DNA from 2 places in the Bradyrhizobium sp. sBnM-33 genome. Region 2 is predicted to be linked to the other one. Evidence: riboswitches for the same ligand, from Rfam matches in the RefSeq annotation. Region 2 holds a riboswitch; the other holds the start of a gene.
What was found. Region 2 has a riboswitch for thiamine pyrophosphate ahead of RX328_RS43005 (O-methyltransferase). Riboswitches for the same ligand answer to the same signal wherever they lie in the genome.

Region 1 (15,315 bases), 1.4 Mb from region 2:
AGGGCATCCCGAACGGCCTGCCGGTCGACGAATGGGGCATCCGCATGGAAGGCTGCCGTCCGGTCGGCTCGTCGGTCGAGCGCGGCGGCGACACCAACGGTCCGGCTGCGGTCTATTCGATCACCAAGTATCTCGACTGGATGAAGAAGTATGCCCCGCCGCAGGCGCAAGGCATGACCTTCTCCGAAGCAGGTCCGGTGCCGGCGCAGGGCAACATCGCCCAGCAGATCTTCTGGTACACCGCCTTCACCGCCGACATGGTGAAGCCCGGTATCCCGGTCGTGAACGCGGACGGCACGCCGAAGTGGCGCATGGCGCCGTCGCCGCACGGGTCGTACTGGAAAGACGGCATGAAGCTCGGCTACCAGGACGCCGGCTCGGCGACGCTGCTGAAGTCGACCCCACCCGATCGCCGCAAGGCGGCCTGGCTCTATCTGCAGTTCATCAACTCCAAGACGGTCAGCTTGAAGAAGAGCCATGTCGGCCTCACGTTTGTGCGTGAATCCGACATCTGGGACAAGTCGTTCACCGAGCGCGCGCCGAAGCTCGGCGGCCTGATCGAGTTCTACCGCTCGCCCGCCCGCGTGCAGTGGACGCCCACCGGCAACAACGTGCCTGACTATCCGAAGCTTGCGCAATTGTGGTGGCAGAACATCGGCGATGCGTCGTCCGGTGCAAAGACGCCGCAAGCTGCGATGGATGCGCTGGCCGCAGCCCAGGACTCGGTGCTCGAACGTCTCGAAAAGAGTGGCGTGCAGAAAGAGTGCGGGCCGAAGCTGAACAAGAAAGAGACCGCCGAGTTCTGGTTCGCCAAGGCCGAGAAAGACAAGACCATCGCGCCGCAGCGCAAGCTGGCGAACGAGAAGCCGAAGGGCGAGACGGTCGACTACGACGCGCTGATCAAGTCGTGGCCGGCTACGCCGCCGAAGCGGGCCGAGGCGAAGTGACATCGTAGATGTCATGGCCGGGCTTGACCTGGGCATCCACGAACAAAACCAAAGGCCGGGAGCGATCCCGGCCTTTTTCTTTTGTCATTGCGAGCCAACGGGTCGGCGCGAAGCGCCGCCCGATGACAGGCTCCGCGAAGCAATCCATCTCGCCGCTTGCTGAAGCATGGATTGCTTCGTCGCTTCGCTCCTCGCAATGACGGAGAGAAAGCTTAGCAGCCTCACTCCGCCGCTTGCGCCGCCGCCAGCGTCGGATAATCCGTATATCCCTTCGCGCCGCCGCCATAGAACGTCGCCTTGTCCCATTCATTCAAGGGCGCGCCCTTCTTCAATCGCTCGACCAGATCGGGGTTCGAGATGAATGGCTTGCCGAACGCGATCAGGTCGGCGGCGCCGGCCTCGAGCACTTTTGTCGCGAGGTCGAAGTCGTAGCCGTTGTTGGCGACATAGGCTCCGCCAAAGCGCTTACGCAAGGACGCGTAATCGAACGGCGCGATATCGCGCGGCCCGCCGGTGGCGCCTTCGATGACGTGAATGTAGCTCAGCTTCAGCGCGTCGAGTCCATCCACGATGTGATCGAACAGCGGCTGTGGATTGGAATCGGACACATCGTTGGCGGGCGTCACCGGTGAAATGCGGATGCCGGTGCGCTCGGGGCCGGCAATCGCGGCCACCGCCTGCGACACTTCCAGCATCAGCTTTGCGCGGTTCTCGATCGATCCGCCGTAGGCATCGGTGCGCTTGTTGGTGCCGTCTTTTGCAAATTGATCGAGCAGGTAACCGTTGGCGCCGTGGATCTCGACGCCGTCAAAACCGGCGGCCAGCGCGTTCTCGGTGCCGCGCTTGAAGTCGTCGATGATCCCTGGAATTTCCGACAGCTCCAGCGCACGCGGTTCGGATATCTCGGTGAAGGTGCCGCCCACAAACGTCTTGCCCTTGGCGCGGATCGCCGACGGCGCCACCGGCTTGCCGCCGCCGGGCTGCAGCGTGGTGTGCGAGATACGGCCGACATGCCAGATCTGGATGAAGATGCGCCCGCCTTTTTCATGCACGCGATCGGTGACCTTGCGCCAGCCCTCGACCTGCTCTTTCGAATAGATGCCCGGCGTATCCTGATAGCCCTGACCCTGCTGCGAAACCTGGCTGGCTTCGGTGATGAGCAATCCGGCGGAGGCGCGCTGGCCATAATAGTCGATCGCAAGCGGGCTCGGCACCATGCCCGGAGGCACCGCGCGGTTGCGGGTCAGCGGCGCCATCACAAGGCGGTTGGGCAGCGCAATCGGGCCAAGCTTGAGGGGCTCGAACAGTTTGGTCTGGCTCATGTCGGGGATGTCCGGATCAATCATGATAGGGAAGAGTTGGGCATTGCCGCCAATTCTCGCAATCCCCGAGCCATTCGGCTTGCGTAGACGAGCTGCGCGCGGTCCCGGCCGCACGGCCGGCGTCGCGCAACAGCGAATGCGCGCCGGCGTAGGATGATTCATTCGAAATCGGCAGCGGCGCAGCATAGGCGATCTGCCGGCCGGTGCCCTGGCGGCCGAACGGCACTGCCGGCGCGCGATCGAGCCGCGACAAGCTAATGCGCGGCAAATCCCATGCGCCTGTTCTCCAATTCCGCGATCGGCCCCGCGGAATCGACCTGCAGCAGCTCGAACGTCAGGCATTCGCAACCGATCGAGCGAAGCACCTGGCTGGCGGCCTTCTGGACGCTGTTGCCAAAGCTCTGGTGGTCCATCTGAATTTCGAGGCGCGGCTTTCGGCTGCACACCGCCTTCACGACCGACTGCAGGCGTATGCAGACCTCGTCCCGGTAATTCTGCGTGCTTTCGAAAGCGGCCCGGGGGTCGACGATCTGGATGCGCGCGACATAGACGAGGTTGACCGCAAAGCGGTCCGCGGAGACTGCGCCTTGCGTGAACCGTAACACCTCGGGCCGCAAATCGATCCGCGCCAGTTGGCGGCTGCCGGCGCGGATGCGGTGCCGGCCGGGTGTCAGGGCTCTTTCAAAACGCCCGTTCCGGTAGAGCAGCACGGTTTCGAACTGCTGGACGCAGACCGCATCGAAGCCGAGCAGCGCCATGACCCCTTTTCTGAACAGCGTCGAAATCCAGGTCCATGCGCCGGCGATTAGTGCGATTACAATCAAAGAAAAAACGATAGAGCCCAGAAGTTCACCCACTTTTATCCTTCCCTGCCGTGTTTTTATCTCGTTGGCGATACCGCGATATCCGTTCTTCTCTTGGCTTTCGCTGCGTCGAAAATAAGTCATTGCTATCTGAAGTAGAATGAAAAATCGACAAAGCCGGACTCTTTCCCCGTCATTTGGATTTCCGATCGGCGCATTATGACGACGGATCGTTGGTCTTGCCCCGTCGTCCCTGAATCCTCCGCTGTCATCGCCGGGTCGACCAGTACGCCGCGCCTATCCACGTCATTGCGAGCGAAGCGCAGCAATCCATGCTTCCGTTTTGCCGCGAGATGGATTGCTTCGCTGCGCTCGCAATGACGGGGAGATAGCGACGCCCACCACTGTCATCCCCGCGAAGGCGGGGATCCAGTACGCCGCGGCTTCTCGGTTCAATCGCTGGCGTCTCTGGAATACTGGATCGTCCGCCGGAGCCTGTCATCGGGCGCGCATTCGCGCGACCCGTTGGCGGACGATGACAAGCGAATGTGAGGCGGCATTCTCGCGACACACTGTGCCCGAGCTTTGCTACCAACCTCCCACCCTCTCCAATCAGAGGGCGCAGGGAAGACCGGGTGCTTGCTGCACCCGCGGTCTCGTGTGCAGGTGAGCATAGGAAGCGCGCACACGAGCATACAGGTACAGCGGGAGCATCCCGGCCTTCCCTGCGCAATGGCTTTACGGCTACTTCGAGCTCTTCCCGGAGAACGGCTTTCTTGCCTCCGTCGCCCCTGAGAAGTTTGCTTCTCAAGAGCTTAACGCCAGCACCGCGGCGCCCGAACCACACGACTTCGCCGTACGCTTTGTGCGCCTACGTCTTGCGCCTTCCGCGTCCATCGCATCTCACCGCGCGTTCGTGACGATGGCCGACGCCCCTCATTCGCCGTGAGACGGGCGGAGTTATGCCGATGATTTGCTCTCGAAGTTAAGCGGAATATTTTTGCGAGAGGGACTGGACAGGTTTTTGCTGATTTGCCCGTCGTGCCAGTTTGTCGCACGCGCGCAAGCGAGATTGCGCTTGCGCGCGAAACAAATCAGTCCGCAGCCCAATACAAGGGTGGGCAAAGGCGCAAAGCGCCGTGCCCACCAATTCAGCCGTGCTCATGACGGTGCGCCCGCTTCCGCCTTCGCTCTTCGAGCTGCGGCGAGACAGGTCCGCTTTGCTGACGCTACGCTCTGTTCGACCTAGCTGTGCGCGGGAATGTCGGCCCCATCAGTCGCATACTGCCGGATCTTGTTGCGCATCGTGCGCACCGAAAGTCCGAGCACGCGCGCGGCATGAGTGCGATTGCCGTGGCAGCGCGCCAGCGTCTGCAGCACGAGCTCGCGCTCGATCGCCTCGACGGTGGAGCCGATCAGCATCGGCACGATCTGGTGGGGTGAAAGGGCCGGAGAATCCGGCAGCGGAATCTCGCTCGCGCGGTCGCACGCCGCGCCAATGTACACGTCACCAAGGTACTCCCGGGGCATCAACACCTCCCGACTCAACGCTAGCTCCGAAACGCGGAGCTGAAGCATCAGGAATCAACGGCCCCCTGCCGTAGAGAAGGGTGGACGCGTATGGTTAATGAAAGGTTAATGGGGGACTGAAAGGTTTTGATGACGCTTTGTTACATCCTGAAGTAAACGCTCAACAGCAGGCAGATAGGCGCGTCGGCGCGGCCTCGTGGTTTCTCGTTTCTCTAACGCAGGGACGTCGACAGCCACCGCTCTTCGTTGTTGGTGGGATCCGTAGCGGGCATGTATCGAGGTTTCGCTTATGTGCGGGGAACGACGCAGCCAGCTCAGGGCCGTAGCCCGCATGAGCGTAGCGATATGCGGGATGGTTTGAACTCCGGATGTCGCCTCATCCGGGCTACGCATGCTAACGTGTCGGCTCCTTGGTCCGTTCTTCGGTTGCGGTCGATTGTGCAGGCTTGGTCGAGCGAACCATCAGAAATGTTCCAGACCACCCAGTGCCTGGCAGCCGCCAGCGCCCATCGATTTCCGTGGCGTCAGCATTGACCACGCCTTCATAAGTGACCTTGTCATAGCCGTAGCCGGGCGGCTCGTAACGCTTGACGAATGAAACCGCGCTGCCGGATCGATGACCCGCAATCGAAGCGTTGTGGATGCTCAACGGGCAACCGGGCGTGATGCAGGGTTCGGTCACGTTTCCTCCGAGCGCGCCACCAGTCTCGATAAGCGTCGCCAGAAACGTGACCATTCCAACGCGCGGCTGAACATAGGTGCCGTCCCAGACACCGGTCAGATTGTTGGTCATTGCGGTCTAGGTGAGTGCGCAGCCTCACAACACCCGATTGCTCTCCTTCACTTTCTCCGCATCCAGGTAGAGATCGCTTCCCATCTCCTTGAACTTGGCGCTCATCGCAGCCATGCCATCCTCGATCGTACCACTCACCGACATCCCCACACCCGCCGGATCGTTCAGCGTTGCCGCATAATCCCGCACGTCCTGGGTAATCTTCATCGAACAGAACTTCGGCCCGCACATCGAGCAGAAGTGCGCGACCTTGTGGGCTTCCTTCGGCAGCGTCTCGTCGTGGAAGCTTTTTGCGGTGTCCGGATCGAGGCCGAGGTTGAACTGGTCGGTCCAGCGGAAGTCGAAGCGGGCGCGGGAGAGCGCGTCGTCGCGGAGCTGGGCGGCCGGGTGGCCCTTGGCCAAGTCAGAGGCGTGGGCGGCGATCTTGTAGGTGATGACGCCGGTCTTCACGTCGTTGCGGTCGGGCAGGCCGAGATGCTCCTTCGGCGTGACGTAGCAGAGCATGGCGCAGCCGAACCAGCCGATCATGGCCGCGCCAATGCCTGAGGTGATGTGGTCGTAGCCCGGCGCGATGTCGGTGGTCAGCGGCCCCAGCGTGTAGAACGGAGCTTCGCCGCATTCCTTGAGCTGCTTGTCCATGTTGATCTTGATCTTGTGCATCGGCACATGGCCGGGGCCTTCGATCATCACCTGGCAGCCCTTGTCCCATGCGATCTTGGTCAGTTCGCCGAGCGTCTCCAGCTCCGCAAATTGTGCGCGGTCGTTGGCATCGGCGATCGAGCCGGGGCGCAGGCCGTCGCCGAGCGAGAACGAGACGTCATACTTGCGCATGAGGTCGCAGATCTCGTCGAAATGCGTATAGAGGAAGCTCTCCTTGTGATGCGCCAGGCACCATTTGGCCATGATCGAGCCGCCGCGCGAGACGATGCCGGTGACGCGGTTGGCGGTTAAGTGGATGTAGGGCAGGCGCACGCCGGCGTGGATGGTGAAATAATCGACGCCCTGTTCGCATTGCTCGATCAGCGTGTCCTTGTAGAGCTCCCAGGTCAGCTTGACGGGATCGCCTTCGCACTTCTCCAGCGCCTGGTAGATCGGCACGGTGCCGATCGGCACCGGCGAGTTGCGCAAGATCCATTCCCGCGTGGTGTGGATGTTGCGGCCCGTCGAGAGGTCCATCACCGTGTCGGCGCCCCAGCGGATCGCCCACACCATCTTGTCGACTTCCTCTTCGACCGATGAGGTGACGGCGGAGTTGCCGATATTGGCGTTGATCTTGGTCAGGAAATTTCGGCCGATGATCATCGGCTCGAGTTCGGCGTGGTTGATGTTGCAGGGGATGATGGCGCGTCCGCGCGCGATCTCGGAGCGGACGAATTCCGGGGTGATGAAGGCGGGGACCTCAGCGCCAAAGCTTTCGCCATCGGCCAATGCCGCTTCCGCGCGCTCGAGCTGTGCTTTCCGGCCGAGGTTTTCGCGCTCGGCGACGTAGATCATCTCTTTCGTGATGATGCCGGCGCGGGCGAATTCGAGCTGCGTGATCTTGTGGCCGTCGAGGCCGCGGATCGGCTTGTGATGCGCCGTGAAGGCCTTTGCGGCATGCGAGGCGCCGACATTGCCGTTGTCCTCCGGCTTGATCTCGCGGCCCTCATATTCCTCGACGCCGCCGCGCTCCTTGACCCAGGCGAGGCGGTTTCGGGGGAGACCGGCGTTGACGTCGATAGTGACGGACGGATCGGTGTAGGGGCCGGAGGTGTCGTAGACGGGGAGGTTCGGCTCGCCCGCGGCTTCGGAGAGGATGATTTCGCGCAAGGGCACGCGCAGGTCGGGCGCGGCATCGGGTGTGGCGAAGATTTTTCGCGACGAGGGAAGGGGGCCGGTGGTGACGGCGGGCAGGGTGGTGTCGGGGTTGGAGCGAATGTTCATCTCGTATCCTCCTTTATCTTGTTGTCATTCCGGACGGCCGCACGGCGGATCCATCCGGTAGCGAAACTTGTGGCGCGAGCCCCACCCGTCGCGCGCTGACGCGCGCCACCCTCCCCCGCAAGCGGGAGAGGGTAACAAGGGCGCGCTGCGCTCCTTCCTGCGTAGACGGGACGGGTTGACCAAGCGCTCGCTGCGCCCCCTCTCCCGCTTGCGAGGGAGGGTCGGGGGTGGGGGTGCCTCCGCGAGCGCTGATGTCTCCTTCGCGATCGCGAGTTTCCTCCGTCATTGCGAGGAGCGAAGCGACGAAGCAATCCATTGTCACCGATTGCGCAGTGCCAATGGATTGCTTCGCTTCGCTCGCAATGACGGCTGTGGTTGCTTCGCAAATCCATCACGCTGTCTCCGCGCCCTGGCCCAGCCATTGCCGCACCCGCGCGTCGGGATCGGCGCTCTGGGTGACGTCGCTGACGACGGCGATGGAGTCGGCGCCGGCGGCGTAGATCTCGGCTGATTGTTCGAACTTGATGCCGCCGATCGCGACCAGCGGGATATTGCCGATGCGCTTTTTCCATTCGGTGATCTTTGGAATGCCCTGCGGCGCAAAACGCATCGATTTCAGCGTGGTCGGGAAGATCGGACCGAGCGCGATGTAGTCGGGCCTGGCGGCGAGCGCAGTCGCCAGTTCTTCGTCGTCATGGGTGGAGATGCCGAGCGTCAATCCGGCTTTGCGGATTTCGTTGAGATCGGCGCCGACGAGGTCTTCCTGGCCGAGATGCAGGTGTTTTGCACCGGCGACGATCGCCGCGCGCCAGTAATCGTTGACGACGAGCTTGGCATCGGTGCCCTTGATGACTTCAAGGGCGTCGGTCACGATCTGCAGCGCCTCGGCGTCGTCGAGATCCTTGGCGCGCAGCTGGATGGTGCCGGCGCCGAGCAGCGCCAGCCGCGCCACCCAGGCGACGCTGTCGACCACGGGGTAGAATCGATCAGGATACGGCATGCCAGAACGGGGTCCCAATCACAGGGGTGGAGGGAGAGGCGAAGTCGCGGGCTTCCATCAAGCCGGCTTCATAGGCGGTGCGGCCGGCTTCGACGCCGAGGCGGAAGGCGTTGGCCATCGCGACGGGATCGGCGGCTTTTGCCACCGCGGTGTTGAGCAGCACGGCGTCGTAGCCGAGCTCGAGGGCGTGGGCAGCATGCGAGGGGGCGCCGAGGCCGGCGTCGACCACCAGCGTGATATCGGGCAGGCGCTCGCGCATCAGCTTTAGCGCATCGCGGTTGGTGATGCCTTTTGCACTTCCGATCGGCGCGGCCCAGGGCATCACCACCTTGCACCCCGTTTCGACCAGCCGCATCGCCACCGAAAGATCTTCGGTGCAATAGGGGAACACTTCAAAGCCGTCCTTGATCAGGATGGCGGCGGCTTCAACCAGGCCGACCACGTCGGGCTGCAGCGTGTCGTTGTCGGCGATCACTTCGAGCTTGATCCAGGGCGTACCGAACAGTTCACGCGCCAGCTTTGCGGTGGTCACCGCCTCGCGCACGCTGCGGCAGCCGGCGGTGTTCGGCAGCACCGTGACGTCGAGTTCGCGGATCAGCGACCAGAACGCATCGCCGGTCTTGCCGCCGGCGGCCTCGCGCCGCAGCGACACGGTCACGATGTTGGCGCCAGAGGCGCGGATCGCGTCCTGCATGATCGCCGGCGAGGGATAGAGCGCCGTGCCGATCAGGAGGCGGGAGGAGAAGGTTTTGCCGTAGAAGTTCAGCATGTTCACGGTGTTTCCTCAAATGATCCTGTCATCCCCGCGAAGGCGGGGATCCAGTACGCCGGGACGGCTGTGATCAACCCGACAGGCCGCGGCGTACTGGGTCGCCCGGTCAAGCCAGGCGATGACAGCGGAGTGCGAGGCGCGCTTCGCAGGGACGACGGGCGGAGAGTGCGCGCGTTCATCCTCCTCACCCTCCCTGCCGCGGGGTGATGATCTCGATTTCGTCGCCAGCTTTCAGTGCGGTCTCGGCCCAGCGGCTTTTCGGCAGCACGTCGTAATTCACGGCGATCGCGAAATGCGTGCCTTCGTATTCGAGCTCGGAGAGCAGCGCGTCGACGCGCTTCGAGGCGATCTCACGCTGTTCGCCGTTGATGGTCACACGCATCGCATCACCTCATTGTCGATCGCGCCGCGCTGCACGTAGGCGAGCGTCAGCTCGGCCAGCGCGGGCGCCACCAGAAAACCGTGGCGGTAAAGGCCGTTGACCGCGATCTTGCTCTTGCTGATCGTGATCCGCGGCAGATTGTTTGGGAAGGCGGGACGCAAGCCAGAGCCGAACTCGACGATGCGCGCCTCGGCGAAAGCCGGATGCACGGCATAGGCCGCACCTAACAGCTCCAGCGCCGAGCGCACGCTGACGCCGGTGTCCTCGGCCTCGATCGTGGTCGCGCCTAGCATGAATTTGTTGTCGCCGCGCGGGATGACATAGAGCGGCCAGCGCGGATGGATCAGCCGCACCGGGCGCGAGAACTCGACCTCCGATGTCTCGATGATGATCATCTCGCCCTTGACGCCGCGCAACTCCCGCTGCTCGTCGCGGGCCGACAGCCCGCGGCAGTCGATCACGATGCCGTCGAGATTTTCCGCACTGACGTCGCAATCGAACTTGATCGTGCCGCCGGCGGCTTCGATGCGCGCATGCAGCTCCGGCAGCACGCGCCGCGGCTCGACATGGCCTTCGCCTGCATAGAACAGGCCGTCGCGAAAGCGGCCGTCCAGCGAGGGTTCGAGCCGGCCGACGCCGCTTGCGTCGAGCCTGATATGGCCGGTGGTGAGTTTGGCAAACCGCTCGAAATCGGCGCGGTCGCGCGGATGCGCCACCACCAGCGAACCGTTGAACGGGGTGTTGGGAAAGAGCTCGCGCCACAAATCGAGCGAGCGGGTGCCGAGCCGGCCGATCACAGGCTCGGAGGTCTCAGCCTCGCACCAGGGGGCTAGCATGCCGCCGGCCCAGTGACTGGTGGAAAGCGTCATATCGGCGTCACTGCGCTCGTACAACGTGACGGCATGGCCGGCCTGTGCGAACAATAGCGCCTGCCACGCGCCGGCAATGCCCGCGCCGATGATGGAAACGGGAGAATCCCCCCGCAGATCTGACTTCTGGTACATCCCTGTCCCTTCGCCGGCATGACCCGGATCAGGTTCAAAGGGTCACCGCGGTCCCAGGACTCCACCTTTTGAGGTGACTGCCCAAGCTTGCGGTATCTCAGCTCCTCGTCGGAGCACCCCTCGGAACAGGACTAATGTAGGCGGTTGGGCGGAGGTGTCAACGCGGCTTTGCGGGAACTTGCAATGCTGCCCTGCCCCGGACGCAGCGCAGCGCGTTAGCGGTGCGCTGCTGAGCCGGGGCCCAGACGGCCAGCATGGGTCCCGGTTCTGCGGAGCAGCGCAGAATCGGACGATGCTTCGCATCGCCTAGGCTGCACCGCGCCCGGGACACGAGTTTCGCTGTTTGGACTTAGCTATTTGGCGGTCTGCAGCGCGTTCGCCTCGGCCGGCGTTCTCGTTGTCGCAACCGGCGCGGCGACGATTTTCGGCGTCGCACCGCTCGCCAGCACCGGCGCGATCTGCAGCGGCTTCTCCGGCCGCTGGCGCTTTGCGGCGTAATAATAGCCGCTCGCATAGTAACGCACGGCGCGGCCATGATCGCCATTGGCAGCGCGATAGGCGCCGGCGAGATATTTGATGCCCCAGGCGAGATTGGTGTCGGGATTGCGCAGGCCCGCGGCGTCGCCGGTGTAGCCGAGGCCGCGTGCGGTCGGGAGCTTGATCTGCATCAACCCGATGGTGCCGCCGCGTCCGACCAGGTTCGGATGATACTTGCTCTCGCGCACGATGACCCGGTGCACCAGCGCTTCCGGCACGTTGTTGGCGGCGGCATGGGAGGCGACCATGCTTTCATAGTGCGCGCGGCTCTGCGCCATTGCTGAGGGCGAGCCCATGAGCGTGGCTACGGCGGCGAGCCAGATGAACTTTGATAGATTTTTCATAAAACAATCTCGGCGGGCACATTAACGATTTTCGCGTTCTCGATTATTGTGGCCGCCCGGCCAAGATGTGGCGGAAAACGGACGACATCGCGGCGAGATGTTTGCGGCTCATGCACGTGTTGGCTCATGCACGTGTGAACGAACGCTTCCAGCGTGACGCTAACGTTGTGCGTGCAATGCATCGCGTTGAGCGACGCGAATCTGCGTCACGCGGACGCGCACGAATGTCGTGCAAATGATGCAGTCAAGGTGTAAAGAGAATTCCGCGATAAAAACCACTTCATTTCATTCCGACAGCAAACCTGTCTCATTCAACGACATAAGCAATTTGACATAAGCAAGCAGCGAGACGTCGCACGACGTCCGAAGTCTAAGGGAGATGCGCCATGGCTCGACTCGATTCCGGCTACTTGCCCCGCGGAAATCCCTGCGCCCAATGCGGCAAGCCGATTCCGAGACCCGACTGGGTCGAAAGCAGCCCGGGTCGCACCTCCTTCCTCTGGTTCTGCCGCGCCTGCGACTATCGCTTCGAGGCGATCGCGATTTACGAGGAAACGGATCCCGACGCGCTCGCGGCCTGACAGCGCACGCTTCATTCGACGGTACGATATCGGCATCGCCAGACAGGCGCTGCCCAAGCCTCGTGCGTTTCGCCATTTCCGAATAGGGCAGGCCGGCTGCCGTAGAGCGGAACCAGCCGGACGCAGCCACGTTGATTCCTCACTCATACGTGGAGGGTCCGATGGCAAGTGAGGTGATGGCCAAGCCACATCCGCTGATCGCGAGCGACCGCGTCGAGGGGACCGCGGTGCGCCGGCCGAACGGGGACATGATCGGCCATATCGAACGGCTGATGATCGACAAGATCACTGGTAAAGTATCGTATGCAATCCTGAGTTTCGGCGGGTTTCTGGGCGTCGGAGCCAACCTGATTCCGCTGCCCTGGGGACGGCTTAGCTACAACACGAAATTCGAAGCCTACGAACTCGACATCGACGATGAAGAGTTGAGGCGCGCGCCGTCATTCCGTGCGGACAAGGATTTCGACTGGGGCGATCGCGCAAAAGAAGCCGAGCTGCATCGCTATTACGGCATGCCGCCTTACTGGGGCGGCTTCTGATGCAGCGTCGAATCGACGTGTTTCATACGAAAACGGGTGGAACTCTTGTTGAAGTGCCGGGTTTTCTCAAAGCGTTTCTGAACTGAGGAGAACCAATATGTTAACGAAAACTGCCGTTGCCGGCCTCGCGGCGTCCGCGTTGCTGGCGAGTGTCGCGTTTGCGCAAAATCCTCCGGCAACGACTGACACCGCAAAGACCGCCGCGCCAGCGGCTGCATCCGATACCTCGTCGTTCAAGGGTACCTGGCGGGCTTCGAAGCTGGTCGGCCTGAACGTGTACAACGATAGCAACGAAAGCCTCGGATCGATCAACGATCTCCTGACCGACAAGAGCGGCGATATCAAAGGCGTGGTGATTGGCGTCGGTGGCTTCCTCGGCGTCGGCGAGCATCTGGTTGCGGTGCCCATCGACAAGGTGAAGTTCGTCGATGAACCGATTGCCTATACGGGCACCGCTGGTGCGCCCGCGACAGGCGGCGCACGGCCTACGACAGGCACAGGCGGCACAGGAACGACGACGGGTGCTGCGACAGCGCCTGCCGCGCCGAAGAAGAATCCGTGGTACCCGGATCACGCCGTGTTCAGCGCGACGAAGGATCAGCTCAAGGCGATGCCGGAGTTCAAGTACTCGACCGAATAAGGCCGCGGTCCCAACACCAGGCTTCCTCAAAATGGCCGGACGGCGTGATGCCGCCCGGCCATTTGTGTGTATGGAGCGCGCAGATGGGTAAACGCCGGTCATGGTGCAGCGCATCCTATCAGCGCGCGCTCCCCGATGTTAGTTTGTGTGTCCCGGCAGGAGCACCTGCCTCCTGCCTTGCACAGACTCTTGCATCAACGGGAGGACGACATGGCTGATAGCGTCTACAAGGTCATCGAGTTGATCGGCACCAGCACGGAATCCTGGGAGAAGGCCGCTGCAAGCGCGGTCAGCCGCGCTGGAGAGTCGCTGCGCGATCTGCGTGTCGCCGAGGTCGTGAAGTTGGATCTGCAACTGGACGCCAGTGGCAAGGTCGAAGCCTACCGCGCCAAGCTGAACCTCTCGTTCAAGTTCGAGGGGTCGTAGCAGCCGGCATGATGCGTAGGGTGGGCAAAGCCACCGGGTCGCGCGAATGCGCGCCCGATGACAGGCTCCGCGTGCCCACCATCCATGAACGGATCGCAACGTGAATGGTGGGCACGCTATCGCTTTGCCCACCCTACGGACCTACACTTCTGTCAGACCTCATCCTGAGGAGCCGCGCAAGCGGCGTCTCGAAGGATGAATGGCACTAGCCGGGCCTCGTGGTTCGAGACGGCGCTGCGCGCCTCCTCACCATGAGGGTTAACAGTTGCTGCAATCTGCTCGTTGCATCACAACGCCGGCAGCGCGCTGACGTAGACATTGATCGAGCCTTCCGCTTCTGCGATCACGCGCAGCGTTTTGGAATCGAACGCGATGCCGGCGAGCCGCAGCTTGCTGATCTCGGCCGAGACCCGCACGCCGTTCTCGTTCTTCTGAAGATCGGCGATCGCTGCTGCAATCTTCTTCTGCGCATTGCCGGCGAACGGCTTGAGGTCGACAACAGCCTTCTCCGCCAGCGTCTTCTGCAGATGCGGGATGGCCGCGCGCGCAGCAGTGCCCAACAGCCCGAAGGCAGCCTCCGACTCGACGGCGAGCTCGATGTCGGTCAGCCGCAGCGTCTGCTCTGCCTGATCGAGCACCGGCTTGCCCCAGATATGCACATTGGCCTCGCCGCCGAGGCCCAGGAAGCTCTTCTTTTCCCTGGCGCTGACCAGAAGCGAGATCAGCAAGCCGTTGCTGGAAGCGGCCACGCTGGCGCGCTTGACGGTGACGTCGACCGCGCCCGAACCGTCTTCAGGAAAAGTCTTCCCGGCGAACTGCGCCTCCACGATCTTGTTGATCTCGGTAAACGGCATGTCGATCGGCACGCCGATCGCGACCCGTCCCGGCGTGGGCGGCACCATGGCGATCGTGGCGGGGAACGGGCAGGACGGCTTGGTTTCGCTCGGTGTGACCTTGGTTTCCGCCTCGATGCCCAGCGTCAGCGTCAGGTTCGAAGCATCGACACGCGGCTGCGCGGCAATCGCCCGGGTGGGACGCAATTCCAGCCACAGCGCCGGCATCGTCGAACCGGCTGTCGTGCCCTGCAGCGGAATCGAACGGCAGGCCCTGGCCCACTGCATCCGCGCATTCCGTTCGAAGGTCGGATCGTTGCGCATGCGCGCCTGCACCAGCGCGATCTGCTCGGCGACGTTCTGGTCAATCAATGGCTTCACCTGCGCGGGCACGTTGACGCGCGCGCCGGCCACGCTGAGGCTGGTGTCGCCGAGATTGACCTGCGCTGCGAGATTAGGCTCGATGCGCCAGTTCGCGGCGATCTGTGGTCGCGCCGATATGACAACGTTGCCCTTGATCTCGGCGCTGGCGTTGAGGTTCTTGATGTTCACGCTGCCGATCTGCTTGGCGACGTTGCCGCCGAGCAGGCCTCCGAGCGCTTCGCCGACCGCACCCGTCGCCTTGGCCGACAGCGAGCCGGTTACGCTCAGTGTGCCCGTCAACGGCGTCGCCAGCGACAGCACATCCTGCGCGCCGGTAGCTACGATCGGCCCGCGCGAGGCAGTCCAGCCGATGTCGGCATTCTGCAGGATCTGCGAAATTGGATTATCGGCTTTGCCGGCAAAATTGCGCGGCGCGCCGCGATCGGCGGCATCGCGGATCGCCGAGAGCGCAACCGCAATCGGCGCCATCACCGTGGATGCGCGCGCCGCCGGCGGCAGCGGCGGCAATTCGGCGAGCGTGGGCGCGCTGTTCGTGGCGCGAGGCGCGACGAAGTC
Region 2 (15,315 bases):
TCTTGCCCTCGGTCGGTCGACGGTCTCGTCCTCGCCGACCCCACGCGAATCTTCCCCAAAATGCGATCAGACAAAACGCACGGGCGCCGCCGACCTATGTCAGAAATCCCGGACGAGCCCGCAATAGGCAAAAATTCGTTCAAGCATCGAGCTCTCGCTCCAGCGGGTTCTCTTGCACGTCGAGCCGCATTACGTACAGCGTTGCAAGCAAGGCCATTCCCGAGGACAGGAGCATCATTGCTAACAGGGTTGGGGCCGCATTCGCTTCGGTCAGAACCGCGCCCGTGATTGCCGTCAGGAGTGCCCCGCCGCCCACCGTCAGCGCAGCCGACAGCCCCGACGCGCTGCCTGCAAGTTCTGACCGAACAGAGACGACACCGGCATTGCTGCTCGGGATCGCCAATCCGTTGCCGAGACCAACGCAGGCACAGGCGCCGAAATACATCGGCAAATTCACCGCGTCATAGAAGCAAAGCAGGATTCCCAGAACCAGGCCCACACACGCCACCAATCCGCCCATCAGCATCATCGTCGTGAGCCCATAAAGTTCGGAGAAGCGGCCGCACAGAAAGCTGCCGAGAACAAAACCGACCGTGATGGTTCCCATATAGAAACCGAGCTCCGCGGTGGAAATCCGGAACGTGGAGACAGCGACAAGCGACGCTCCGCCAATGAAGATGAAGAACGCCCCCCGGGAAAACGTCATGCACAGCGCGTAACCCAAAAACGCCCAGATCCCACGAGCTTCGCATATGATCGAAATTGCCGCGCAAACGTAGCCGCGGGTGTTTTGTTGGTTTCCCGCAGATCGAGCCAGCACAGCGCGAGGGTCGCGCCGCCCATGACGAGAAAGGCCCAGAAACTGGCCCGCCATCCGTACAGCTCATCGAGTGTACCACCCAGCATCGGGGCCAGCATGGGAGCGACGGCCGAGGCCATGGCCACGTAGCCGATGGAGCTTGCAGCTTTGTTGCCTGCGGAGAAATCCCGAATAATGGCGACCGAAACGGCGTAAGCAGGGGCGATGACCGCCTGCATCATGCGGAAGGCGAGAAACACCCAGACGTTGGCCGCCAACAGGCAGCCCAGCGAGGCGACGAGGAAAAGCAGCAGGGCGGCAAGGATCACAGGTCGCCTGCCGAAGCGATCCGACAACGGCCCCATCACGAGCTGCAGCACGACGCTCACGGCCGCGTATACGGCGATGCACAGATTGACGAGCGCATAGTCCGCCTGAAACTCATGGGCGATGTTTGCCAATGAGGGCAGGAACATGTTGAGAGATACCACCGACAGACCGCTCAGCGCGATCAAGGTCATCAGGGCCGGCGGGTCTGCGGCTTTCCCTGGCATGGTTTCCTCTTCTCAATCTGACAAGCCGGACAGAAACTTGCTCAAAAAAAAGCCCCCGAACTTGTCGGGGGCGCACGGGGTACCGGCATGGATGCCGTTACCGGTCCATGCGCCAGCGCCCTACTACGACGGTTGCGATCGTCATCTCAAATATCTCCAATGATCTACGCCCAGTGTAGAAACTCGCTCCGTGAGCGTCAACGATCGGCTAGTGAATGGAAGTCCGTGTTCTGCGCCACGTCTAACACCGAACTGATATTTCCAAGCCACCTTGGAAGGGCAGTGTCATTGTGGTGAAGCTGTTGGCTGGATCATGTAGAAACGCGAAATAGTCAGCATAAAACCCCCGATGTTTTTTGGTGTTGTCGCACACCACAACCGCGCCCTGTGAAAGATGTGGCGAAATCAATTCTAATGCAGGTCGCGCCATCGCGATCCAAACATCCATTAGGACGAAGTCGATCGGCCCATCGATCTGCTTTAGGGTTTCGCGAAGATCGCCTACTCGCAGTTCGATAAAACTACTCAATCCGGCTTGCGCGAAATGTGCCCGTGCAGCCGCCGCTTTGCTTGGCTCATATTCGGTCCCAATGACCACTCCGTTGCCACCGAATGCATTAACATTGTCGCGCACGGCTGCAGCGAGGTAGATGGTCGATACACCGTACGACGTGCCAACCTCGATGATCTTGGAGACTTTTTTCGCTCGGCATAGCTGGTAACAGAACTCCGCCTTGTCGCGATCAAGTGCAACGAGCTTGTCGCTCCGAAAGGCCCTAATTTCTTCTGCGCTTGGAGAAAGCTCGCTGCTGTCCCGTTTTGCCTCGAATGCCAGGATCAGTGCGGCCTGCTCGTCGCTCTTCGCGTGAAGAGCATCAAGGAAGTCCTGCAATGCCTGATTGCCAAGTACGGTCATGGTCTGCTCCCTTCGCTGGCATTACCCAGACAGGTTCAACGGGTGTGATCTCAGCCCGCGTCAAACGGGCACCCCGGACGCGCCAACGTTTCAGGTCAACGTATAGCCGTCAAGCATCGCGGTCAGAATGTCTCTTGTGGGTCAAACGCGTCATTTTAGCACCTTGCCTTCAACTTCTGGGTCGCCCCCTGGAACGGACATGGCACCGATACCCAGGGTGGTTCGGTGCCATGTCCATGGAAGCACATCGAGACGCCCGCGACATCGGAAGCAGCTCCTTTGAGCGCAGTGCCAAATCGTAGGCAATCGAATATTCTCGGGTTACGGCATGAGATAGGTTGCGACTTCATAGCGCCACGGCGAAGCAGTAGTGCCCATCTTCATCGGCCGCGGCGCGCCAGATTCCCCCTCATATCTGCGATTTCCTGCGACCTGCTACACCGGGCCGAGGTGGGAGAAAATTCGTTGCCGCAGGAGGAGTGGTGCTCGGCGGCATTCGACCTTCGCATCAATATGATGTCCTTCGGCGACCAATGACGCGACGGCAAACAATCGGCATTTTCCGTTGTAAGGCGAGCTAAGAAATCCGGAGGATTTCGGCGACCGTGGCATGAACCGGCCCTGTCGTGTCGATCTCATGATCGGCGGATTTTCTGAGCAGCGGCTCGATCAGCGCAATGAGTTCACGCACCTTTTGCCGATCCTCCTCACTGTTGCCATAACCGTCGGACGAACGTGCTTCGAGCCGCTTCATGATCGTTGCGACTGGCGCGGAGAGAAGAATGATCTTGTCGATGAGGGGGAATAGCCGCTCCATATTTTCCGCGCATCCACTAAGGAACAGCGTGCCCTGATTATGCCCAGCGAGAAGTGCTCGTACCCGGCTCTCCTGCCAGACCCAATCCTTCCCTTTTCCCGGCGTAAATGTGTCTGAGGGATCGACGTCGATCCATTCGGACCATTGCGGCGTATCCAGATCCACGGCCTGATGGCCTCTTGCCGCGAGTTCTCCGACCACGGCCGATTTTCCAGTGCCGGACATGCCTGTGATCAACACACGCTTCACGCGGCTTCTCCTCATTGCCGTCCGGAAGCGTTCGCAGTTGCCCGACTGCGACGTTTCCGCAAGTTAGATTAAACATACCTGTCGAAACCTCTTGAGGTGGCAATGACCCCTTGACAAAAAAATTTGTCAATGCGATTAGAACGCATGCTCGAACTTGATGTCATTGAGGCCCCCGCGGCCGCAGCCCTCGCGCTGGACCCAATAAAAACCCGGTTGTTGGCGGCGCTGTCACAGCCCGCCTCGGCCGCTGCGATCGCCGAACGGATTGGCCTCACGCGCCAGAAAGTGAACTACCACCTGCGCGCCTTGGAGGATCACAAGCTGGTCAAGCCGGCCGAAGAGCGCCAATGGGGCGGTCTCACGGAGCGCCTCATGATCGCGACGGCATCGTCCTATGTCGTCTCGCCGGCTGCGTTAGGTCCGATCGGCGCCGATCCGGCACGCAACAACGACCGTCTATCAGCCAGCTATCTCATCGCCCTGGCGGCCCGCATCGTCCGCGAGGTCGGCGACCTCTGGCGGACTGCCCGCCAGAACGACAAGCGTCTCGCCACCCTTTCGATCGACACCGTCATCCGCTTCCGATCGCCCACAGATCGCGCGGCCTTCACCTCCGATCTCACCAATGTCGTCGCGGCGCTGGCGGCGCGCTATCACGACGAGAGTGCGCCGGGCGGACGACCGCACCGGCTCGTCGTGGCGTCCTATCCCGCGCCCCCCGGCGCTCGGCCCTGAAAGGATCCCCCATGCCCCTCAAGAAGGATGAAACCGGAAAGCGTTGGGTCGAGATGGAGTTGATCGTGCCTGGCACGCCTGAGCAGGTGTGGCAGGCGATGGCGACGGGACCCGGCAATACGGCCTGGTTCACCAAGACCAGCGTGGACGAGCAGATCGGTGGCGACATCCACTTCGACTTCGGTCCTAATGGAAGCTCCACGGGCGAAGTCACGGCCTGGGAGCCGCCATTCCGCTTCGGTTATGTCGAGCGCAACTGGAGCGAAGGCGCGCCGCCGGTCGCGACCGAGATCACCATAACCAGCAGGTCGGGCGGCCGGTGTGTGGTTCGCATGGTCCATTCACTGTTTGCCTCGACAGACGATTGGGATGATCAGCTCGAAGGGTTCGAAAGCGGCTGGCCCGGCTTCTTTGAAGTGCTGCGCGTCTACCTCTCGCACTTCGCGGGCAAGAAGGCGGCCTCCTTCTACGCCATGGCTAGCGACGAAGGCCACCAGTCCGGGGTCTGGAAACGGCTAACCGAAAAACTCGATCTCGCCGCCGCGAACGTCGGCGAAGAGCGGACGACACCACAACAGCCAGAGAGCCTGTCCGGCATGGTCGAACGCGTGCAGCAGGACGCCAAGCAGCGCTACATCATGCTGCGCCTGAATGCTCCGGCCCCCGGTATCGCCCTCATCGGAACCTACGGCACCGGCAGCGGTACAAATGCGAGCATGGCCATCTATTATTATGGCGACGACGCCGAGCAGCACGCCGCGGCGAGCGAGCCGCGATGGCGGCATTGGTTCGGCGAGAGCTTCAAGCGGCCTTAGATGCGGCAACGGCCCGACGGGCTGGGAGCGGAAGTTGATAAGTGTGACGCGAATGACGTCAGAGGTGACATGGCATGTCCGATCCGCCCGACTTTCACGCTCCGCAATCGTCCTATTCAAGGGCAGATCTGCTCAAGTCGAGCGAAGGCGGTTATTTCGGCCCGGGCAATGCTCAGTTGCCGGCGCCGCCCATGCTGATGATGGACCGCATCGTCGAGATCAGCGCCGACGGCGGCGAATTCGGCAAGGGCCATGTCATCGGTGAGCTGGATATCACACCGGACCACTGGTTTTTTGATTGTCACCTTCGCGGCGATCCGGTGATGCCGGGGTGTCTGGGCCTGGACGCCATGTGGCAGATTATCGGTTACTGGCTAGGCTGGTCGGGCTCACCGGGCAAAGGCCGCGCGGTCGGCGTCGGCGAGGTGAAGTTTCGAGGGGACATCAAGCCATACACCAAGCGCGTGCGATACGAGGTCAGCATGCGCCATGTAAGGCGCGGCAGACTGGCTGTTGGAATTGCGAACGGCCGTGTCTTTGCCGACGACACCTGCGTCTATGTCGCCAGGGATATGCGCGTCGGACTGATAGCGCCGGCGACCTGACGGAAGGCGGCTCAAATGTGGGCAGCCGCCGGCAGGTCCGCGTGCCAGCGCTACGGTCGCGCCACCTGCAGGTTTCGAAACTGCACCGCCGATCCGGCGTGATGGTTCTGGAGGCCGATATGTCCGACCGGCTGTCGCGATGCGCCTCCAGTCGAGACACTTCTTCTCCGTTGATAACAACGCTTATCGTCGATCCGATGGCATGCACCTCGAACCTGTTCCATTGCCCGACGGGTCGCGATGCAAACCTGACCGCCGGAGCGAGTTGATAGATGGCTCCGGTGAAATGAAGCGGGCTCTCGAGCGACTGCTTTTCGGGATCGAGTCCTCGATCATCGATCTGGATTTCATACCCGTGCTCAATGGCCGGTTGGGGACTGTCGGCCAACGGCGGGCAGCGCAGAAATACTCCGGAGTTATCGTCCAGCGAGCTCAGGCGCCACTCGACGGTCAGCACCAGGTCATCGAAAAGCTCCTCGGCATACCAAAACAGGCCCGGCCCGCCAAAACTCTCGACCACCCCTTCGGCGACCTTTCGGAAGCCGCCCGGACCGGCCATTCGCCAACCCGAGAGACGACTTGCCGCAAGCAAGTTCGGAGACTTGGACATTTTGAACGCGATCGCCAATTCGTCTGGGATTAGACCTGCGATCTCTCATCGACGCCTGTCGACGGTTAGGGTTCCTGAATTTGTCGACCCTAGTGCGTCACAGGTCGTCTATCTCAGTAGCGAATGCCCGTTCCCTTTGAACGCGTCCCGTCAGTTCACGGCGCGACTTGCGGAGTGGCTTGGCGTATTGCCGGAAGCCGCCTGACAGAAAGCTTCAAAATAGGCTTCCAGCTCCGCTACGGCGCGATGTTCCCATTCCCTGGCTTGCGCCAGCAAGGAACCGCTATGAATCGGCCGGAAGGCCGCCGTCTGGCGGCACAGCGACGCGATGGTGCGGTAGCGGCGAACGTTTTCCATGATGGCCAGCCCGTTCATTGCTTGGATCTCCCCATTCCCTTTCCCGGGCACGAATTTGCGGCAGAACGATTTTCGATTAGTTAGCGGGACTGGAAGAGAGCGCGTGTGGTTTCCGAACCGTTGACGGGCCCTCAACCGGCGGAAGAGGCGCGGCACTCGGCCGTCCCAACAAACATTCAGGCTGGAGCCAAGCGCTTCACTCGTTCGTACGGATCGTTGGTGGCGAAGCATTGCTGCTCGAACAGATAACATCCTGCGAACGATTGTCAGCCGAAAACAACGACACCTCGATCCCCTCACGCCCGACCAATGAGATCAGTCGCGTGCAGGCAAAGTAAGCCAGCCCGAGGCCGAGAAATGATGCAGACAAGATCGCAATCACGAACAGCGACTTTGCCCGCCTTCCCTGCAGCGATGGTTGCGAGATACTGGCGGCAATGACTGACATTCGCTCGGCCTGAGAATGATGAGTTGGACCGGAGCCGTCGCCGATAGCGACGACGGTTCAGCCTCGCCGCCGGTCGCGCGGGAGACGGTGGACGGGCGACGAAGCCGCGCGATCTGCGCTTGTTCGGCAACTAAGGACGGGATGCCGCGGGTGACGACTCATCCAACCGAGAGTCAAGCCCGGTCCTAATGATGCTTGTGCGCGACACTATTGACGCCACTGACGGCGGCTCCGACGTTTTCCTCGACGTTGTAGATGATGTCGACGGGCCCCGCTTTCTCGAACACCAGCGTGCCCTTCACCTTCTGGCCGATCAGGAACGGCTCCTTGAGGCCCATCAGCAGGATGCGATAGGCGCCGGGCTTGAGCTCCACGGTCTTGCCGGGCTTGATCTCGAGACCGTTTGCGAGCGGGCGCGTCTTCGCCATACCGTCCACATCGACCACCTCGTGCACCTCGATCTGGCTTGCCGCGGGCGACGTGCCGCCGATCAGACGATCCGCAGTCTTTCCCTTGTTGGTGATGGTGAGATAGCCGCCGGCGATATTGGCGTCCTTCGGGGTCGGGCGCGACCAGGGATGACCGATGTCGAGCGTGCCGACCTTGAACTCGTGTGCGCCGGCGATGGTCGCAACGAGCAAACTCGCTGCGACAAAAATGGCCGCGGTGATAAACACAAAGATATCTCTGACGACGGTTGTCATAATTGTCCTACTCCGATACGCGCGCTGGACCGTAAGGCGTGTAGTGAAGCAATCGGACGCGAATACGGCTGGTGCTCGCCCTGATTGAGGCCAGCGCTGGACGTGATTGCGACTGCCGAATCGCGACGCGAAAAGCACTCGACGCACAACCGGCGAGTGATTACCCCCGCTTCGCCATTCGCCCAACACGCGACAGCCACACAGACGCCGCGCCCGCGATCGCGCGCTCGCTTTTCCGCTTCGCTTCCGTCGCGAGCGGGCCGCGCTTCTCGCAAGATCCAGTCAATCTCGCGCCCGATTGGGATGGCTAATCGCCAAGCAGTGAGTACAGGGGGCGTATGTGTGTGCGTATCTTAGACGGCCCGCGGCCGGCATCTTTTTATCCATGATACTTTTACTCGCTGCTCCTGCGGAAGCGCATCATCCCGGCGGCGGGGGCAATACCGGCAGCGGCGGGCCCATCAACACCATCTCGGCTGACACGCTTTCCGAAGGACTGATCGCCGCATCGGTCCGCTATGAGTTCATCAGGCTGGGCCAGCTCAGCGAGGCCGATCTGCTCGCCGCCGCAAGCCGCGGCACGCACGCGCATTCGATTCGTTCGATCGACAGCGTCTCGCTTTCGGCCGCTTACGGCATCACCAACGATCTGACCGTTGCCGTTCGCGCGTCCGGCGTCCGTCGCTCGGATATCCGCGAGCCCGGGGAGCATATGCTGAGCGGCGGCCATACGGGCATGATGAGTGCGAGCGACATGGGCAGCCTGATGAGTCCCGATAGCATCAACCGACGCGGCAACTCGGCGGGGTTCGGCGACGTCACCATGCTCGGGCAGTATCGTTTCCACAACAACGCGCAGAGCGGGACGTCGGCCGCCGTGCTGTTCGGCTTCAAGGCGCCGACCGGCAGCACCAGCCAGCGCGACGCCGCCGGCCAGCTTTTTCAGGCCCAGTTTCAGCCGGGCTCGGGTTCGTGGGACGGCCTGTTCGGCGCCGCCTTCACCAAGCGCTCCGGCCGCTGGTCGTTCGACGTGAGCGGCCTCTATTACCTGATCAGCACGGGCACGCAGGATACCAATCTCGGCGACCGCTTCCTGTTTGGCACCGCCGTGTCGTATCGCCTGGTCGGGCCTACCGGCTCGGCGAAGGAAGTGGAGCTGCACGAATACTGCATGCAGCCGCGCAATCAGTTGCAGGAGCATTGTCTCTATCACGCCAACCACGACCACAGCGACATGAAGAAGACGCCCTATACGCTCGACCTCGTTCTCGAGCTCAATGGCGAGTGGCACGACAAGCAGCGCATCGCCGGCATTCCCGATCCCAACTCAGGCGGCACCACGGTCTATCTCTCGCCCGGCGTGCGCGTGGGCTTCGATCGCTTCTCCGGCTTCGTTTCCGTCGGCGTGCCGGTCATCAACCAGCACAACGGCATTCAGTCCAAGCCTGATTACCGCGTGCTCACGGGGATCGGGGCGCGGCTGAATTGAACAGTCCGCCAAACTTCAGCGAAGGCGGGGTACAGAGTGGGCATGACGAGCAAGCTTACGCCCGACGTCACGCGGCCCGAACATTGCCGAGGAATTTGCCGGTTTCGGCTTTGAGCAGCTCGGATTGCGACGTCAGTTGACCGGCGGCATTAAGCACGAGGCCCGCGGCAGCGTCGACCTTGCTCGAAGCTTCGCGCACGCCCGTGATGTTTTGCATAACTTCTTGGGCGCCTTGCGCCGCCTGCTGCACGCTGCGGGCAATCTCGTTGGTGGCGGCGCCCTGCTCTTCGACGGCGGCCGCAATGGAGCCCGTGATTTCGTTCATCTGCCCGATCGTGGTACCGATTTCGCGGATCGCGTTGACTGTCGAGCCGGTCGCATCCCGGATTTCCTGGATCTGGCTGGTGATTTCGTCGGTAGCCTTTGCGGTCTGCGACGACAACGCCTTGACCTCGTTGGCGACGACAGCGAAGCCTCTGCCGGCCTCGCCGGCCCTGGCAGCTTCGATGGTCGCGTTCAACGCCAGCAAATTCGTCTGTCCCGCGATGGTCTGGATCAGCGCCATGACCTCGCCGATCTTTTGCGAGGCCTCGACCAGGCGGCCGACCATGGCCTCGGTGCGGTTGGCCTGCCCAACGGCATTCTGGGCAATTGACGAAGATTGGGTGACCTGCCGCGCGATCTCCTGGATCGAGGATGACAACTCCTCCGCCGAGGCCGCAACGGTCTGCACGTTCGACGCCGTCTGCTCGGCGGCGGCCGCGACCCTCGCGCTCTGGTCCGTCGTTCCTACCGCAATCGTGGACATCGACGAGGCGGAGTTCTGCAGCTCGTCGGCGGCCGTTGCGGTGCCCCGGATTACCCCGCCAATGCTGCGCTCGAACTCGTCGGCGATGCGGGAAAGAACCGCTTGCCGCTCCTCGGCGGAACGGACCTTCATCGCTTCCTGCTCGGTGCGCAGCCGCGTGGTTTCGACCAGATGATCCTTAAATACCTGGAGGCTTCGCGCAATCCGGCCGATCTCGTTGGTCCGGTCGACGAAGGGAATCTCGGCCGCAAAATTGCCCTTGGCCAGTTCGTCCATGGCCGCGCAGGTCCTGTTTAGCGGAACGACCAGGCCGCGGCCGAGCCAGAATGCCACGAAACCCGCGAGCGCCAAGCCGGCCAGCCCGGCGATCCCGGCCCAGATCATCCGGCGGAAGACCACCGCGTCGATATCGTCGACATAGGCGCCGGCCTGAAGCGCCAGAAGCTTGTCGCCTGCACCAAAGGACCCGACATAGGAGACCTTGCGGAGTTCGGCGCCACCGGCGGAGCGGGGCGAGAGATACTCGACAAAGCCGCCGCCGGCGCGCGCGGTCCGCACGATGTCCTGGATCAACAGCTTGCCGCTCTTGTCCTTGAACTCCCAGCGGTTGACGTTGATGTATTTCGGATTGGCATGCACATAGGTGACGCCGGCATCGGCACTTCCCGTGCCGTAGACGCCGATATAGTCGGAATATTCGCCCCAGCGCATGGCGCTGATCGAAGCAAAGGCCATCTGGCGCGCCTGGTCCGGAGCGATCCGGCCGGCTTTGGCCTCGCCTTCATGGTGAGCGAGAATCTTTACCGCGGCCTCGACCAGATTGCGGACCGTGGTCCGCCGCTCCTCCAGCACCGCGTCGCGCAACACCAGGATCTGCAGGGCGGAAACACCAAACAGCACGATCGTCAGCGTCGCAATGATGATCGCAAAACGCTGATGGACGGTGAGGTTACGCATTTCGTTTCTCTTCCTGGTGATTGAGAATTCCTATCAACACAATGTTAACCGACTGTTATCGGGTTGCGCGGTCGAACTGCAGCGTCCGATTGCGAGAATCGCGCTTGAAATGATGGCGCCGCGGCGACACAATGGCGCCTATCCTTCAAATACGGCGCCAGTGATTCCCGCACCCTGCGGATGGCATGGTGCGGCAAGAGTGACTCATAATGGCTGAAGCCGATCTCGACCTCGTCATCCGGCAAATCGCAAAAGCGCAGAACAAGAGCCTCATGGCAGCCGTGAAGAAGCGGCGCGACCAGATCATGGCCCGCGCGGCCAAGGCAAAGGATAAGGAGACGCGGGACCAATTCCGGCTGATCGCCAAGAGCACGATGGAGCTCGGTACGGCCGCGGCCAAGCGGCTGCAAAACTCTGCGCAAAACACCGCCGATAGTTACGCGCGGGCGATCAGGAACGCGGCCGAGGAAGCGGCGGCGAAGAAGGCGGTGAAAAAGCCGGCCAAGAAGAAAGAGGCCTAAAGCTGCGGCTGTCGCGCCAACGGGCGATGCGGAGGAAGTTCTGTCCACACAGACAATGTCACGTGGCGAGACCCCCACCCCGGCCCTCCGCCGCAAGCGGGAGAGGGAGGTTGCCTCCTTCGCGTCGAACTTGACCTAAGCTCGGTCCACGCCGAGCATCTTCATCAGCTTCAGCACCGCGCTGTCGGGCGTGGTCAGCACCGGCCGTCCCGTCGCCTCGGCGACCGCGTCTGCCGCTGGCGCCAGGCTGTACTGGGCGAGCGCAATCAGGTCGCAGTCGCGCAAGCTCCTCGCTGCTTCCACCACCAGGCGGTCATGGGTCGCGCGATCGCCGCGATCGAGCGCGGCTAACGCGCCTTCCGCCAATTTGGGCACCAGCTCGACCCGCGACGGAAACTCCGGCGGCATCGAGGCAAGTGTCGGCGGGAACGTCGACAGCAGCCCGATCTTGCGGCCACGCGCGACCGCCTGCTCGATCATCGCCTCGTTGGGCTTGAGCACCGGCATCGGGGCGTGGGCCTGCGCGACGGCTTCGATGCAGGGGCCGAACGCCGAGCAGGTGAACAGGATCGCATCCGATCCGGTGCCGACGGCGTAGCGTCCGAGCCCGAGGAAGCGCTCTGTCATCGCATCGGTGAGCGCGCCGTCACGCGCCAGGTCGGCCGACAGGCTGTCGTCGAGCAGATTCATCAGGCGAGCCTCCGGCCAAAGCCTGGCGAAGGAGGCTTCGATCGGCACAATCGAATGTTTCAGGGCGTGGATCAGGGTAATGCGCATGCGGTCAGTCTGGCTGCGGCGCGACTTGTGTCAACCCGCCGCGCCGCAACGTCTCACTACTTGAATGGCAGAGCGTACATCAGGCCGCCCTTGGCCCAGGTCGCGTTGAGGCCGCGATCGAGTTTTAGCGGACTCGCCTTGCCGACATTGCGCTCAAAGATCTCGCCGTAATTGCCGCCCGCCTTGATCGCCTGCAGCATCCATTTGTTGTCGAGGCCTAATCGCGAGCCGAGCTCGCCGGAGGTGCCGAGCAGCCGCTGGATGGCCGGCACATTGGATTTTGCCATTTGTTCGGCGTTGGCTGCGGTGACACCAAGCTCTCCCGCCTCGATCAGGCCATAGTGCAGCCAGGCGATGATGTCGGTCCAGACGTCATCGCCGTTGCGGGTGAACGGCCCGAGCGGCTCCTTGCTGATGGTCTGCGGCAGCACGGGTAGTCCGCCGGATTGAAGCAGCGGTAGTGATCGCGCCGGCGAGCGCGGAAGCGTCCTGGTCATGGCATCGCAGCGCCCGCCGAAGAACGTCTGGTACATGGTATCGGTGCGGTCGAACACCAGCGGTTTCCATTCGATGCCGTTGGCGCGGCCGTAGTCGCCGAGCGTCACTTCATGGGTCGTGCCCTGCGCGACGCAGACGGTGGCGCCATTGAGGCTCTTGAGGTCCTTTACGCCGGCGTCGGCCCTTACGACAAAACCCTGGCCATCGTAGAAATTGACTGGGCCCTGCCGCAGCCCCAGCGTCGCGCCGCGCAGATAGGTCTGCGTCGAATTGCGGTAGAGCACGTCGATCTCGCCCGACTGCAAAGCCGTGAAGCGATTCTGCGCCGTGAGCGCGACATAGCGCACCTTGCTGGCGTCGCCGAGTACACCGGCGGCCAGGGCGCGGCAATAGTCGACGTCGAGCCCCTTGTAATTGCCCTGCGAGTCCGGGGTAGAGAACCCGGCGAAGCCGATGCTGACGCCGCACACCAGCGTGCCGCGCTGCTTGACCGTATCGAGCGTTGCGGCTTGCGCCATCAAGCCCGACACAGCGAGCAAGCCTGTAGCGATGATAATTCTCTTCATTCTGCTCCTCCTAATGACCAACACTCTTCAAGGCCGAGTCGACGGCGTGCCCCAGCCGGTCGACGATCATGTCGATATCGTCGGATGTCGCGATATAGGGCGGCGCCAGCAGGACGTGGTCGCCGCTGCGGCCATTCACCGTTCCACCCGAGGGATAACAGGCAAGGCCGCCTTCGAACGCGGCGGCCTTGATCCGCTGGTTGAGCTTGAGTGCGGGATCGAACGGCGCGCGGGTGGCGCGATCGGCGACGAGCTCAATCGCCTGGAACAGGCCCCGCCCCCTGATATCGCCCACATGGCGGTGATTGCCGAAACGCTCGGTCAGGCGCCGTTCGAGCTGGTGGCCAAGATCCTTAACCCTGTCGAGCAGGTGCTCGTCATCGATCACCCGCTGCACCTCGAGCGCCGCAGCACAGGCGAGCGGATGCGCCAGGTAGGTGTGACCATGCTGGAATGCGCCCGAGCCCTCCCGGATCGTGTCCACGATGCGCCCACTGGCGAGCATCGCACCGATCGGCTGATAACCGCCGCCGAGCCCCTTGGCGATCGCCTGGATATCGGGGGCGATGCCCTCCTGCTCCCAGGCGTGGCGCGTGCCGGTGCGGCCCATGCCGCACATCACTTCGTCCAGGATCAAGAGCGCGCCATGCCGGTTGCAGATCTCACGGACGGCGCGGAAGTATCCCTCCGGCGCCGGCACGCATCCGGCGGTGGCGCCCACCACCGGCTCCGCGATGAATGCCGCCACCGTATCCGGACCAAGGCGCTGGAATTCGGCTTCGAGCTCGGCCGCCAGTCGCGTCACGAAATCCGTCTCGGATTCACCGTCGCGTTTTTCGTGATAGGCGAAGGCCGGCGTCACGTGGCTGAAAGCCGCCGACAATAGCGGCGCGTAGGGCTCGCGCCGCCAGGTATTGCCGCCTGCGGCAAGCGCACCCAGGGTATTGCCGTGATAGCTCTGGCGGCGCGCAATGAAGCGCTGGCGTTGCGGCTGGCCGGTTTCGACAAAATATTGCCGCGCCAGCTTGATGCTGGCCTCGATCGCCTCCGAGCCGCCGCTGACGAGATAGGCGTAGGCCAGACCGCCGGGCTCGTCGCCGACGAGCGCCTCAGCCAGCGCTTCGGCAGGCTCCGACGAGAAGAACCCGGTATGGGCAAAGGCCAGCTTCGATGCCTGCCGCGTTATGGCCTCTAGCACGCGAGGGTGCTGGTGGCCGAGGCAGGAGACGGCCGCGCCGCCGGAAGCATCCAGAATCCGCCTGCCATCCTCGGCGATCAGCCAGACGCCATCGCCGCCGATGGCCTTCGGCGGCGTCTCACGCAGGCTTCGGTGCAGTAACCGGCTTTTGCTGGCTGCCATGACGATCAACCTTTCTCCGCAACATATTGCGACAGCGCGGCCAACCGGCCTTCGGTCTCTTCGAGGCGCCGCTTGGCGCCGGTGCCGCCCAGCACGAAGGTCACGGCGGCCAGCGACTGCGCGATGGCAATGGCGCCGGTGAGGCTCGGAAAGAATCCTGGCGATGCCGCCGCCTCATAGAGCAACAGATGATCGGCCCCCTCCGCCATCGGCGCCGTAATCGTATCGGCAATCGCAACCAGTGTGGCGCCGGAATCATGGGCCGCCCGCGCCGACAAAACGCTTGCCCTCGAATAGGGCGCAAACCCGATAACAACGACGGCATCGCCGCTGTGGAACGCACCCAGATCGAGATCCTCAGGCCCCGAGCCGCCGACCAGATGCACCGCATCCGGCCGGAACAAGCGAAGCTGATAATTGAGCAATTCCGCAACGCTGCGGCAGCTCCGAAACCCGGCGATCCAGATGCGCCGCGCGGCGTGCAGAGCCTTGGCCGCGTTGGCCACCGAGCCGGCCGAAATGCGCGCAAGACCTGCCGCCTCGGCTTCCAGCTTGTCGGAGACCAGCGATATCTCGGCGTTGGGCCCTTTACGGCCGCCTTTGGCGCGACCTGAAAACGGCGAAGATTGCGCAGGCCGGCGAGCCTCGGTCAGCGCGGCGCGCAATTCGTCCCATCCGGAATAGCCGAGCGCTTTTGCGAGCCGGGTGAAAGCGGCGGGGTCGGCGCCGG

Region 1: another riboswitch for thiamine pyrophosphate. It lies ahead of RX328_RS36480 (FAD-dependent oxidoreductase); the one in region 2 lies ahead of RX328_RS43005 (O-methyltransferase).

The regions. Positions count from the first base shown of each region.
Region 1 covers NZ_CP136624.1:7,786,508-7,801,822, reverse strand. The annotation lists gene RX328_RS36530 (ABC transporter substrate-binding protein) at 1-947, shown strand, start outside; gene RX328_RS36525 (alkene reductase) at 1,169-2,269, opposite strand; gene RX328_RS36520 (hypothetical protein) at 2,286-2,537, opposite strand; gene RX328_RS36515 (SPFH domain-containing protein) at 2,524-3,027, opposite strand; gene RX328_RS36510 (helix-turn-helix domain-containing protein) at 4,318-4,602, opposite strand; gene RX328_RS36505 (hypothetical protein) at 4,997-5,395, opposite strand; gene thiC (phosphomethylpyrimidine synthase ThiC) at 5,420-7,318, opposite strand; gene RX328_RS36495 (thiamine phosphate synthase) at 7,710-8,318, opposite strand; gene RX328_RS36490 (thiazole synthase) at 8,305-9,087, opposite strand; gene thiS (sulfur carrier protein ThiS) at 9,275-9,472, opposite strand; gene RX328_RS36480 (FAD-dependent oxidoreductase) at 9,463-10,476, opposite strand; TPP riboswitch at 10,464-10,607, opposite strand; gene RX328_RS36475 (transglycosylase SLT domain-containing protein) at 10,830-11,357, opposite strand; gene RX328_RS36470 (hypothetical protein) at 11,744-11,938, shown strand; gene RX328_RS36465 (PRC-barrel domain-containing protein) at 12,100-12,477, shown strand; gene RX328_RS36460 (PRC-barrel domain-containing protein) at 12,575-13,117, shown strand; gene RX328_RS36455 (dodecin family protein) at 13,328-13,543, shown strand; gene RX328_RS36450 (DUF4403 family protein) at 13,831-15,315, opposite strand, start outside.
Region 2 covers NZ_CP136624.1:9,143,748-9,159,062, forward strand. The annotation lists gene RX328_RS42995 (MFS transporter) at 140-724, opposite strand; gene RX328_RS43000 (MFS transporter) at 703-1,353, opposite strand; gene RX328_RS43005 (O-methyltransferase) at 1,595-2,269, opposite strand; TPP riboswitch at 2,260-2,355, opposite strand; gene RX328_RS43010 (shikimate kinase) at 2,847-3,287, opposite strand; gene RX328_RS43015 (ArsR/SmtB family transcription factor) at 3,480-4,070, shown strand; gene RX328_RS43020 (SRPBCC family protein) at 4,082-4,885, shown strand; gene fabA (bifunctional 3-hydroxydecanoyl-ACP dehydratase/trans-2-decenoyl-ACP isomerase) at 4,960-5,490, shown strand; partial or broken gene RX328_RS44040 (DUF1080 domain-containing protein) at 5,681-6,100, opposite strand; gene RX328_RS43035 (hypothetical protein) at 6,251-6,475, opposite strand; gene RX328_RS43040 (copper chaperone PCu(A)C) at 7,091-7,609, opposite strand; gene RX328_RS43045 (transporter) at 7,995-9,098, shown strand; gene RX328_RS43050 (methyl-accepting chemotaxis protein) at 9,166-10,863, opposite strand; gene RX328_RS43055 (hypothetical protein) at 11,073-11,384, shown strand; gene RX328_RS43060 (arylsulfatase) at 11,520-12,161, opposite strand; gene RX328_RS43065 (amino acid ABC transporter substrate-binding protein) at 12,218-13,225, opposite strand; gene RX328_RS43070 (aspartate aminotransferase family protein) at 13,236-14,585, opposite strand; gene RX328_RS43075 (MurR/RpiR family transcriptional regulator) at 14,591-15,315, opposite strand, start outside.